2 linked regions of the Pseudorhizobium banfieldiae genome follow. The protein of the gene in region 1 interacts with the protein of each later gene in a pairwise test. Links are inferred from orthologs where the notes say so. Each region holds a gene or a part of one and is shown in the gene's direction. Other genes may lie near its edges. The genes, in order: NT26_RS10320 and mtgA.

The links.
Region 2: the proteins of NT26_RS10320 (region 1) and mtgA interact in binary tests that used the Escherichia coli proteins (3 or more experiments, as listed by UniProt). The link is inferred for Pseudorhizobium banfieldiae from one-to-one orthologs.

What each region holds. Positions count from the first base shown.
Region 1 is NZ_FO082820.1:2,092,977-2,097,816, reverse strand. Bases 1-3,000 are described here. They hold NT26_RS10320 (peptidoglycan D,D-transpeptidase FtsI family protein), read left to right. Parts: upstream 1-627; coding sequence 628-2,373; downstream 2,374-3,000. Other genes in these bases: NT26_RS10315 (UDP-N-acetylmuramoyl-L-alanyl-D-glutamate--2,6-diaminopimelate ligase), read left to right, coding at 2,437-3,000; ftsL (cell division protein FtsL), read left to right, coding at 158-628; rsmH (16S rRNA (cytosine(1402)-N(4))-methyltransferase RsmH), read left to right, coding at 1-158. Also shown: more of NT26_RS10315, read left to right, coding at 3,001-3,897; NT26_RS10310 (UDP-N-acetylmuramoylalanyl-D-glutamyl-2,6-diaminopimelate--D-alanyl-D-alanine ligase), read left to right, coding at 3,894-4,840. UniProt on the Escherichia coli protein: Essential cell division protein that catalyzes cross-linking of the peptidoglycan cell wall at the division septum. Required for localization of FtsN.
Region 2 is NZ_FO082820.1:3,519,467-3,527,353, reverse strand. The notes cover bases 2,206-5,097. They hold mtgA (monofunctional biosynthetic peptidoglycan transglycosylase), read left to right. Parts: upstream 2,206-3,248; coding sequence 3,249-3,947; downstream 3,948-5,097. Other genes in these bases: phaR (polyhydroxyalkanoate synthesis repressor PhaR), read right to left, coding at 5,078-5,097; rpmF (50S ribosomal protein L32), read left to right, coding at 4,810-4,995; NT26_RS17180 (glutathione S-transferase family protein), read left to right, coding at 4,017-4,664; NT26_RS17190 (polyprenyl synthetase family protein), read right to left, coding at 2,206-3,077. Outside these bases: ispG (flavodoxin-dependent (E)-4-hydroxy-3-methylbut-2-enyl-diphosphate synthase), read left to right, coding at 1-765; NT26_RS17200 (YiaD family glycine zipper/OmpA-like lipoprotein), read left to right, coding at 841-1,491; NT26_RS17195 (LysE family translocator), read right to left, coding at 1,511-2,152; more of NT26_RS17190, read right to left, coding at 2,163-2,205; more of phaR, read right to left, coding at 5,098-5,653; NT26_RS17165 (acetyl-CoA C-acetyltransferase), read left to right, coding at 5,892-7,073; phbB (beta-ketoacyl-ACP reductase), read left to right, coding at 7,169-7,887. UniProt on the Escherichia coli protein: Peptidoglycan polymerase that catalyzes glycan chain elongation from lipid-linked precursors. May play a role in peptidoglycan assembly during cell division in collaboration with other cell division proteins.

The sequences.
Region 1 (4,840 bases):
TTGTCAGCGCCACGGAGGAGGAGGCGGAACTCAATCCTCGGGCACGCTCCGCCAAGCTACGGGCAGGGCGCCGCACGGATGCGCCGGCCCGCGCGGCGGACATGGGCATTTTCGATCTGCCGGATCTCGCCAGCCTCGCCAAGATGGGAGCCGCCTGATGCTGAGAAGCCTCGACCTCGTTCTGATCGGCGTAATGACTGCCGCGGCCGTTGTGACCTATACCATCAAGCATCGAGCCGACGACAAGCTGCAGGAAGTGCGGCGCCTCGAGGCCGAGATCGTCCTCGAAAAGGATACGATCGACCTGCTGAAGGCGGATTGGGCATTGTTGACCCAGCCGAACCGGCTGGAGCGACTGATCTCAGCGTATCAGTCGGAGCTGCAACTGGTGCCGACGCAGCCGACTCAACTTGCCATGCCCGTCGAACTGCCGATGCCGCGATCGCAGCTGCCAATGCCGGAAACGACGATCGAGGAACTGATCGCCAGCGCCGGGGGTGAAGTCGCTGCTGCCATCAAGGGCGTAGACGCGGCAAGGAATGCGGCCCCTTCGAGCGGGATTCCCGTGCCGATCCCGCGAGGAGGCGTCCCCCTGGACGCAATGTCAACTGGATCGGTGAGGCGCTGATGTCGTTTCTTTCGCGCATCATGGTGTTGAAAAGTCGCGCACACCTGTCGACGGGGAGCCGCCGCAGTACGGCAGCGTCGGGTGACGCCACGTTCGAGGGCGTCGGCAAGCGTAAGGCCGCTCAGGCGCGCAATCGTGTCGGGCTGATCATCGTCGGCTTTGTCGCCGTGTACGGCGTCATTGGTGGCCGGTTGGTTCAGTACGGAATGGCGCAACCGGAGATCACCTCCAGCATCATGCCCGCAGACAGGCTGATGGCTTCCCGTCCCGATCTTCTCGATCGCAACGGCGAGGTGTTGGCGACCGACATCCGCACCGTTTCGCTCTACGCGGAGCCCCACAAGATCGTCGACGCCGACGAGGTTATCGAGAAGCTCGCGACTGTCCTGCCTGATCTCGACGCCAGATCGATCTACGGGAAGCTCTCCTCAAAATCACATTTCCAGTGGCTGCGTCGCCAGCTGACGCCGAAGCAGCAGAGCCAGATCCTTGCACTTGGAATTCCCGGCATCGGCTTCCGGCCGGAGAAGCGGCGGTTCTACCCCGGTGGCGCGACCGCCGCCCACGTGGTGGGCCACGTCAACATCGACAACCGCGGCGTTGCCGGCATGGAACGGTATGTCGACAGCCAGGGCCTTGCCGATCTGGCAGCGGTCGGCATGACGTCCGACCAGCCGCTGGAACCGGTCCGGCTGTCTATCGATCTCAGGGTGCAGTCGATCGTGCGGGAGGTGATCTACTCGTCGATCGACAAGTACCAGGCTGTGGGTGCGGGGGCCGTCGTCCTCGACGTCCATACCGGGGAAGTCATCGCAATGGCATCCGCTCCGGACTACGATCCCAACACCCCGGCGGCGGGTGCAGAGGAAGGCTGGCTCAACCGGATGTCGAACGGCACGTTCGAGATGGGATCGACCTTCAAGGCCTTCACCACAGCGATGGCGCTCGATTCCGGCAAGGTCAAGATGACCGATAGCTTCGATGCCCGCTTCCCGATCCGCATCGGCGGCTTCACGATCAAGGATTTCCACGGCAAGGGCCGGATGCTGACGGTTCCGGAGGTCTTCCAGTATTCCTCCAACATTGGGACCGCCAAGATGGCCGACGTGGTTGGCATAGAGGGACACAAGGAGTTCCTGACCCGGCTCGGCCTTCTGACCCGGACGCAGACCGAACTGCCCGAGGTGGCCATGCCCAGCCAGCCGCGGGAGTGGAAGAAGATCCACTCGGTCACGATCTCCTTCGGTCACGGCGTTTCCACGACGCCGCTGCAGACGGCCGTTGCCGTTGCCGCGCTGGTGAATGGCGGCAAGCTCATTCCGCCGACCTTCCTCCCGCGGACCCGGGACGAGGCGGATCTCGTGGCGCAGAGGGTGATGAAGGAATCGACGAGCGAAGACATGCGCTTCCTGTTCGACTGGAACGCCACCAAGGGTTCAGGCAAGCGTGCGCTGGTCGAGGGCTTCAACGTCGGAGGCAAGACGGGAACCGCCGAGAAGGTGGTCAACGGTCGCTATTCGAACGAGAAGAACTTCAACGTCTTCATCGCCGCCTTCCCGATTCACGAGCCGCAATATGCCGTGCTTACCTTCATCGATGAGCCGAAGACCGGAGAGGGCGGAGGGCGCACAGCCGGCCTCAATGCTGCCCCGATGGTACAGGACATCATCAGCAGGTCGGCGGCGATTCTCGGTGTAAAACCACGCTTCGGCGAGGATGGTTCGGCCCTTTTGGTATCGTATTAGGCGATAATGATTCACGGGCGATTCGAGAGAGTGCGCGCCTGACCAATGATGAGAGTACCGCTGATGAAGTTACGCGACCTGGCCGGCGATGATTTTCCGGAGATCAGCGAACTGCTCGCCGGAGCGACGGGCGATATCGACGTCGGCGGCATCTCTGCCGACAGCCGAAAGGTTGAGCCCGGCATGCTTTTCGCAGCGCTGCCCGGGACGAAGGCCGACGGTGCTCGCTTCATTGCCGACGCAGCGCAACGCGGTGCGGCTGCGGCTGTCGCAGGTCAGACGGCCGATGCCTCGGTTCCCGTCCTGACCGTCTCCAATCCGCGCCGCTTTCTGGCTTTGGCTGCCGCACGCTTCTACGGGGCGCAGCCGGCCACCATGGTCGCCGTCACCGGGACCGCCGGCAAGACGTCCGTCGCCTCCTTCACCCGTCAGATATGGGCACATGCCGGCCATCCAGCCGCGCAGATCGGCACCACCGGCGTGGTTTCGCCGACCCGCAACGACTATGGATCCCTGACGACGCCGGACCCGGTTGGGCTCCATGCGCTGCTGGCGGAACTTGCGGCCGAAGGTGTGACCCACGCCGCCATGGAGGCATCCAGTCACGGGCTCGATCAGTGCCGGCTCGACGGCGTGCGCCTCGCGGCGGCCGGGTTTACCAATCTCGGCCGCGATCACATGGATTATCATCCGACGATCGAAAGCTATATGGCCGCGAAGATGCGGCTCTTCGATACGCTGCTGCCGAAAGGCTCGCCGGCGGTCATCTTTGCGGATGACGAATGGTCGGCGGAGGCGATCCGCGTCGCCGGCAAATCGGAGCTTCAGGTGCTAACCGTCGGCCGCAAGGGAGATTACCTCGCTCTCAAGCGCGTCGAGCACTTCCGTCACAAGCAGACCGCCGAAATCCATTTCGGTGACGACATCTTCGAGGTCGACATTCCTCTGGCGGGCGACTTCCAGGTGGCAAATGCACTCGTGGCTGCGGGTCTGGCGATATCCACCGGCACGCCGGCTGCAGTTGCGATGGCGGCGCTGGAGAAGCTGCGAGGCGCCTCCGGACGCCTGGAGCTCGTGGGGCAGACACGCGAAGGGGCCTTGGCCTACGTGGATTATGCCCACAAGCCCGATGCGCTCAAGAACGTCCTGTCGTCCGTGCGACCCTTCACCACCGGGCGAGTCGTGCTCGTTTTCGGATGTGGCGGCGACCGTGACAAGGGCAAGCGCCCCATCATGGGCGAGATCGCTACACGGCTGGCGGATGTGGTGGTCGTAACTGACGACAATCCGCGTTCCGAGGTCCCGGAGGTAATCCGGTCCGAGATCATGGCGGCGGCATCCGGTGCCACCGAGATCGGAGACCGGGCGGCGGCGATCCGCCATGCCGTCTCCCTTCTGGGAGCGGGTGACACTCTCATCGTCGCCGGCAAGGGGCACGAGGAAGGGCAAACGATCGGCGACCGGGTCCTGCCGTTCTCGGACCACATGGAACTGCGCAAGGCACTGGAGGAGATGACATCTTGAGCTGGCTCTGGACCTGCGATGCAATGGTTGGCGCAATGGAAGGGCGGCCGGTGGGTACGCTTCCGGAGGGCATCACCGGCATCTCGATCGACAGCCGTTCGATAGCTCCCGGGGAAGCCTTCTTCGCCATCAAGGGCGATCGCGTCGATGGTCATGACTTCGCCAGTATCGCCGTGGCGAACGGTGCCTCCCTGATCGTCGTCAGCGAGGCGAAGCTGCCGGCTATGGGGCGGCTGACCATCCCCATGATCGTCGTGGAGGATGTGCTGACCGCGCTCGGAAAGCTCGGTATCGCCTCACGTCAGCGGAGCCGCGCCCAGATCGTCGCGGTTACCGGTTCGGTCGGCAAGACGACAACCAAGGAGATGCTGCGGCACGTCCTCTCGCCCTTCGGCACGGTGCATGCGGCGGTTGCTTCCTTCAATAATCACTGGGGGGTGCCGCTGACGCTGGCCCGCATGCCCGAGGAGGCGCAGTTCGGCGTCTTCGAGATCGGCATGAATCATCCGGGCGAAATCCGCCCGTTGGTGAAGATGGTGCGTCCCCACGTGGCCATCATCACCACGATCGCCGCCGCCCATCTCGGCCACTTCCGCAATCTCGAGGAGATCGCGGCCGCCAAGGCGGAGATATTCGAAGGTCTGGAACCCGGTGGTGCAGCGATTCTCAATCGCGACAACAAGCAGTTCGCTTTCCTCGAGCAGCGGGCCCAAGAGGTCGGTGTTGGCCGCATCTACACGTTCGGGCAGCATGCCAAGGCAGACTTCCGGCTGGCCGATTTCGAGGGCAATGCGCAAAGCTCGACCGTCTGGGCGACGCTCAGCGGCGAGACGGTGGAGGTGGAGATCGGCACTCCCGGCAGGCACATTGCGGAAAACGCCATGGCTGTACTCGGCGCTTGCACCCTGGTTGGTGCGGATCTCGGCAAGGCGGTCGCTGCACT
Region 2 (7,887 bases), 1.4 Mb from region 1 along the record:
ACGTTGATGGACCGGAATGCTGCCGAAGGCTCGCCCATGTCCGCGCGCGAGGTCATGCACGAGGCGATCGTGCAGTCGGCGCTGATCTCCGCCGAGCTCGCCGAGAACATCGGCCTGCCACGCAACCGCATCATTCTCTCGGCGAAGGTCAGCCAGGTGCAGGACCTGATTGCCGTTTATTCCATGCTGGCGGAACGCTCGAACCATGCGCTTCATCTTGGTCTCACCGAGGCGGGTATGGGCTCCAAGGGGATCGTCGCCTCGTCGGCCGCTATGGGCTATGTCCTGCAGCACGGGATCGGCGACACGATCCGCGTTTCGTTGACGCCGGAGCCGAACGGTGACCGTACCCGCGAGGTGCAGGTCGCGCAGGAACTGCTTCAGGTCATGGGCTTCCGCCAGTTCATCCCGGTGGTGGCCGCTTGCCCCGGCTGCGGCCGCACCACATCGACCGTGTTCCAGGAGCTCGCCCAGCGCATCCAGGAGGATATCCGCAAGAACATGCCCGTCTGGCGGGAGAAATATCCGGGTGTCGAGGCGCTCAATGTTGCGGTGATGGGCTGCATCGTCAACGGTCCGGGCGAAAGCAAACATGCCGATATCGGTATTTCCCTGCCTGGCACTGGGGAAACTCCCTCCGCTCCTGTCTTTATCGACGGTCGGAAGGCCCTGACCCTGCGCGGGCCGGATATCGCCGCCGATTTCGAAAAACTGGTGATCGATTATATCGAGCAGCGGTTTGGTCAGCGATCCGCTGCTGAATGACAAGCGTCTGTCCCGCAATCGCCGCAATCTGTGGTAAATGACCTTTCACCACAGACGACGGGGACATCGATTCGCATGATCAAGAAGCTTGCATTCGTCGCGCTTGCCGCGACCTACCTTTCCGCCTGCACCACGACCGATCCCTATACGGGTCAGCAGAAGGTTTCCAATACTGCCGGTGGAGCCGCCATCGGGGCCGGTCTCGGTGCCCTCACCGGGCTTGCGGTCGGCGGTGACGGGAAAGGTGCACTGATCGGCGCCGCAGTGGGCGGTCTCGCCGGCGGAGCCATCGGCAACTATATGGACCAGCAGGAGGCGGAATTGCGTGCTCAGTTGCAGGGTACGGGGGTGTCCGTGACCCGTATGGGCGATCGCATCGTTCTCAACATGCCGTCCAACGTTACCTTCGCGACCGACCAGGACCAGGTGATCCCTCCCTTCTATCCGACACTGGATTCGGTGGCGATCGTGCTGAACAAGTTCAACCGGACCCTGATCGACGTCAACGGCCATACGGATTCGACCGGCAGCCTTGCGCATAATCAGGGCCTGTCCGAGCGGCGTGCCGCTTCAGTTGCCAACTACCTCGGAAGCCGTGGTGTTGACCAGCGCCGCATATCGACCCTCGGTTTTGGCCCGTCGCAGCCGGTAGCCTCGAATGCTACGCCGGAAGGGCGGGCACAGAACCGCCGCGTTGAAGTGCTGATCGCGCCGATCACCCGCTGAAGGAAACTCCTGGCGAGCCTCACAGGCGGCTCGTCAGGAGCTTCAGTCCGGCAAAGCAGTAGACGGCAGACATTGCGCCCTCGATCCAACGGCGGGCGGCCCTGTAGACGCGTAGCGCCTGCGGGGTCGAGAACAGGATCGCGTAGCCGGTGAAGATCAGCAGGCCCGAGGCTAGGCATCCGCCGATGATGACGGCGATCGCGGTGCCCGGTGCGCCTTTCGGTAGACCCAGTGAAATGATGGCCAGCCAGGCGAAGATCGCCTTCGGATTGGTCACGTGGATGGCGTAGCCGCGCAGGAAAAGCTGGCGCGAGCTACGGTCTGAACCCCGCACCAGCAAAGGCAGGTCCTCATCCTTCAGGCTTGCCGCCCGAAATGCCTTCCAGCCGAGATAGAGAAGATAGAGGCCGCCCGCGATCTTCAGGATCTCGAGGGCAAACGCATAGTGGCGAAGCAGGGCCGCCATGCCCATGGCAGCGGAAATGGCCCATGTGGCGGAGCCGAGACTGATCCCGAGCGCGGTTATCAGGCCCGCTTTCCTGCCTTGCGCGATGGCCGTCCCGATGATGGTGAAGACTGCGGGGCCTGGACTCAGGACGGCAACCAGATAGGCGACATAAGCTGGCCAGATCTGCGGGAGATAGGCGATCACGTCACCCATTCTCCCGTCCTCAGCTCTTGCGCTCTGCGATGAACCGCGCCGTCTGCTGCAGCGTGTTCGCCCGCGAGCCGAAATGGGCAAGCAGCCCGATAGCCTCCTCCGTCAGGGCCGAGAGGCGCTCCTCGGCCCAATCGGTACCTTTCAAGGCCACGAGCGTTGCCTTGCCCCGGGCAGCGTCCTTGCCGGTCGCCTTGCCCAGGGTCGCCGCATCGGCCTTTACGTCAAGAAGGTCGTCCGCAAGCTGGTAAGCAAGCCCGATCTTCTGCCCGAAGGTTCTGAGGCGCTGGCGATCTTCCATATCGGCGCCGGCGATGATGGCACCCGCTTCGCAGGCAAAGCGCAACAGTGCACCCGTCTTCATGGCCTGCAGGGTCTGTATCCCGGCTTCGTCGGGAGCCGAATTCTCGGCCGCGAGATCAAGTGACTGGCCGCCGGCCATGCCGCCCATGCCGGAGGCACGCGACAGCGACAGCACGAGCTGGATCTTCTGTCTGTCGGCCAGCCTCGTTTCCGGCGCGGCTATGATGTCGAAGGCGTAGGTCAGCAGGCTGTCCCCTGCCAGGATCGCGGATGCTTCGTTGAAGGCCCTGTGGACCGTCGGCCGGCCGCGGCGCGTGTCGTCATTGTCCATCGACGGCAGGTCGTCGTGGATCAGCGAGTAGCAATGCACACATTCCAGGGCACAGCCCACGCGCGCCGCGACCTGTGGGTCGCCGCCAAGAAGCGCCGAGCTTTCCTGCACGAGGAAGGGCCGCAGCCGCTTGCCGCCATCGAGGGTGCCATGTCGCATCGCCGCCAGAAGTGGTGCGGGGCGCGCGATCTCGTCGGGCAGGCAGTTGCCGGAGAGCAGGGAGGCGAGAAGGGCCTCCGTCCGCTTGGCACTCTCGCCCAGATGCTGTTCGAATGAGACGGTCGAAATTGTCATTCCGGTTGTTTGGCACGGGTCGTGACCGACTTCAACTTCGGCTTTGGCACCGCAAACGCCAATCGGTCAATTTGCTGGTCTTTGACCGCACCAAACGTTAAGAAGCGGCCGAATGGAGAGGTGAAGCCAGCTGTGAGATCCGAGGAACAGGCAGGAGAGGGAGGCGAAGGCTTGCATCGTAGCCGAGGGCTCTCGCTCGCTCGTTTTCTACGCCGCCTTGTCCTGATCGTACTGGGGGCATTGGTGGTCCCCTACCTGCTCATTCTTGCCTATGCGTCGCCGGTCGTGCATCCCGTCTCCACGCTCATGCTCGCAGACATCGTGACCCTGAAGGGCTACGATCGCAGGTGGGTCAGCCTGGATAGCATTTCTCCAAATCTCGTCCGCTCGGTGATGATGTCGGAGGACGGGCAGTTCTGCCGCCATGGTGGTGTCGACTGGGGAGAGATGAAGGCGGTCGTGCAGGACGCGCTCGAAGGCGAGACAACCCGAGGTGCGAGCACGATACCCATGCAGACAGCCAAGAACCTGTTCTTGTGGAATGGCCGCTCCTTCATCCGCAAAGCTTTGGAAATGCCGCTGGCGATTGCCGCCGACTTTGTCTGGTCGAAGCCGAGGACGATGGAGATCTACCTCAATGTCGCCGAATGGGGCCCTGGCATCTATGGAGCGGAGGCTGCCGCGCAACACCATTTCGGCGTGCCGGCCGGCGAGCTGACGCGCGGGCAGGCTGCACTGCTCGCGGCAGCGCTTCCCAACCCGATCACCCGAGTTGCCGGCAAGCCGGGCCCCGGCATGAGGCGCATCGCAGGGGTCGTGGAGCGGCGGGCGCGGAACGCGGGCGATTACATCACCTGCATTTATGAATGAGGTTCAGGCTTTTCATTGGTCGCGGCTGCTGATGGCCGCTAGGCTGGGCCGGCTGCACGGAGGGCCACCATGGAAGAGCTTACCCTTTATATCGGAAACAAGAACTATTCCTCCTGGTCGTTTCGGCCATGGATTGCCCTGACGGCGGCCGGTGTCCCCTTCAGAGAGCATCTCATCCCGTTCGACTTCCCGGCCGGGAATCCTCTGTTTCGCGACATCTCGCCAACGGGACGCGTTCCGGTCCTTCATCATGGATCGCTGCGAATATGGGAGTCGCTCGCCATCATAGAGTATGCTGCAGAACTGTTTCCAGACCGGGCTCTGTGGCCGGCCCGGCGCGAAGACCGGGCGGTGGCGCGATCGATTTCGGCAGAGATGCTTTCGGGCTTCAGGGCGCTACGCGGCGCCTGTCCGATGAACATTCGCCGCGAGAAGCGAAGGATCCCTCTTCCCGACGGGGTGATGGAGGATGTCGAACGGATCTCGGCGATCTGGAAGGAATGCTGCGAGAACTCCGGGGGGCCGTATCTTTTTGGGTCATTTTCGGCAGCGGACGCGATGTTTGCGCCGGTGGTCAATCGTTTCGACGTCTATGACCTGACGCAAGACGCGAAGGTGCTTGCTTACATGGAGGCGGTGAAGTCTCATCCCGCCTGGATCCGATGGTGCGAAGGCGCCCTGGAGGAGACCTGGATCGTTCCGGAAGACGAAGCTTGAGACGCGTGACGGAAATTTTGCGACAGGGACTGGTCAAGCTGGCGATCAGCATGTATAAGCCGGCCCAATTTCCGAGATTGAGGGATGTCCAGTTCGGCTAAAGTTCCGGCCGATGACATGCCTTGCACGAAGTGGAGTAGCGAGAATGGCTGTACCGAAGAGAAAAACAAGCCCGTCGAAACGCGGTATGCGCCGTTCGGCCGACGCGCTGAAGGCCTCGACCTATGTCGAAGACAAGAATTCCGGCGAGCTTCGCCGCCCGCATCACATCGACCTCAAGACCGGCATGTATCGCGGTCGCCAGGTTCTGACGCCGAAGGAAAGCGCATAAGCGTTTTCTTCCCGATCTTTTCGTAAAAGAGGCCGGTCAATCCGGCCTTTTTTCGTTGCGCGACAGATGCGTTTTCGCAGGATCAGAGCTTGTCCAGTCTGCTCTGCAGGTTCCGAAGTTGCTCCTTCAGTTCCTCCAGATCCTTGGATTCGGATTTTTTGGAAGCGCTGCCTGCCGCCTCGCTGCCGAAGGGCGAGAACATCTGCATCGCCTGGCGGAACATCTCCGTATTCCGCCGAACCTGCTCTTCCATCAGTTGCATTGGTGCCTGGAGGTTCTTGGTAAGTGGGCTTTCCCCCAAGGCACGCGTCATCTGTTCGCGCATCTGCGCCTGCTGATCGGTGAAGGCCTGCATCGAGTGCTCGAGGAATGTCGGTACGACCATCTGCATCTGGTCGCCATAGTAGGAGATCAACTGGCGCAGGAAGGAGATCGGCAACAGGGTGTTGCCTGTCTTGGACTCCTGCTCGAAGATGATCTGGGTCAGCACCGAGTGGGTGATATCCTCTCCCGTCTTGGCGTCCTGGACGGTGAACTCCTCGCCCTTCTTGACCATCTTCGCGAGGTCTTCCAGCGTGACGTAGGTGCTGGTGCCGGTGTTGTAGAGACGCCGGTTGGCGTATTTCTTGATGACGGTGTCGCCTTCAGTCTTGGCCATTCTCATCTCCTCGCTCCGTCCAAGCTCCTGCCGGAAGAGCTCTCCCCAAGCAAATGTAAGCCCAAACGAAGCAGCCTGACAACGTGTTTTTGTGCGCCGCGGGGAGGCGGTTTGCTGCGCAAAAACAAGCTGTCAAACGTCAACTCTTCATCCGATCAAAGTTGCAGGTAAGCCTGTTTGACTTCGTATCGAAGCTTTGTCACTGTTTCAGCAAAATGGAAATGACGAGGAGACGTCCGTGACCAACCCTTCCATCGTAATCGCCTCGGCTGCCCGCACCGCCGTTGGCTCGTTTAACGGCGCGTTCGCAAACGTGCCGGCGCATGAACTGGGAGCCGCCGTGATCAAGGGCGCTCTCGATCGCGCCAAGGTCGATGCCGCCGAAGTGGACGAAGTCATTCTTGGTCAGGTTCTGCCTGCAGGTGAGGGCCAGAACCCTGCACGGCAGGCTGCGATGAAGGCAGGCGTCCCCCAGGAGGCGACCGCCTGGGGCGTCAACCAGCTCTGCGGCTCAGGTCTTCGCGCCGTCGCGCTCGGCATGCAGCAGATCGCTCTCGGAGATGCCAGGATCGTCGTCGCCGGTGGGCAGGAATCCATGTCGATGGCGCCGCACTGCGCCCATCTGCGCAACGGCGTGAAGATGGGCGACATGAAGATGATCGACACGATGATCAAGGACGGCCTGACCGACGCCTTCTATGGCTATCACATGGGGATCACGGCCGAGAACGTCGCCCGTCAGTGGCAGTTGTCGCGCGACGAGCAGGACCAGTTCGCGGTCCAGTCGCAGAACAAGGCGGAAGCCGCGCAGGCTGCCGGACGGTTCAAGGATGAGATCGTTCCCTTCGTGGTGAAGGGGCGCAAGGGCGATGTTACGGTCGATACCGACGAGTACATCCGCGCCGGAGCAACCCTCGACAACATGGCGAAGCTTCGCCCGGCCTTCGACAAGGAGGGTACGGTGACCGCCGGCAATGCCTCTGGTATCAATGATGGTGCCGCCGCTGCCGTCCTGATGACGGAAGAGGAGGCGAGCCGCAGAGGTATCCAGCCGCTCGTGCGGATCGTCTCCTGGGCGACGGCCGGCGTCGATCCGCAGATCATGGGGACGGGACCCATTCCATCCTCGAGGAGAGCGCTGGAGAAGGCAGGGTGGAAGCCGCAGGACCTGGACCTGGTTGAGGCGAACGAGGCTTTCGCTGCCCAGGCTTGCGCCGTCAACAAGGAACTCGGTTGGGATACGGCAATCGTCAATGTCAACGGCGGCGCCATCGCGATCGGTCATCCGATCGGCGCCTCGGGTGCGCGCATTCTCAATACGCTTGTGTTTGAGATGAAGCGGCGTGGCGCCCGCAAGGGCCTGGCCACGCTCTGCATCGGAGGCGGCATGGGTGTTGCCATGTGCCTAGAGGCGATGTGACGGGCGACGGTTGCCGCAACCGATGCGGCGGCCGGCCTGATTAATTCTGCGCGGGCTCGCGAGGGCTGCTTGAAGGTGCAACGGAGGAGAGCTGCATGAGTAGGGTTGCATTGGTTACGGGGGGGACGCGCGGGATAGGAGCAGCCATATCGGTCGCGCTTGCCGCCGCCGGATTTCGCGTCGCGGCCAGTTTTGCGGGAAACGAGGAGAAGGCGAAAGCCTTCGGCGAAGAGACTGGCATTCCCGTCTTCAAATGGGACGTCTCCAACTATCAGGAATGTGCAGACGGTGTCGCCCGCATCGAGGTCGAGATCGGTCCGGTCGAAGTCCTCGTCAACAATGCCGGGATTACCCGCGACGGGATGTTCCACAAGATGACGCCCGAGCAATGGAACGAGGTCATCGGCACGAACCTCACCGGCCTGTTCAATATGACCCATCAGGTCTGGGGCGGCATGCGTGATCGCGGGTTCGGACGCATCATCAACATCTCGTCGATCAACGGCCAGAAGGGACAGATGGGCCAGGTCAACTACTCCGCCGCGAAGGCAGGCGATCTCGGCTTCACGAAGGCGCTCGCGCAGGAAGGGGCGGCCAAGAACATCACCGTCAACGCCATCTGCCCAGGCTATATCGGCACTGACATGGTGAAAGCGGTACCGGAAAAGGTCCTGAACGAGCGGATCATCCCGCAGATTCCGGTGGGCCGACTGGGCGAACCGGAGGAAATCGCACGTTGCGTGGTCTTCCTTGCATCAGACGACGCAGGTTTCATTACGGGATCGACCCTGACCGTGAACGGGGGGCAGTACTT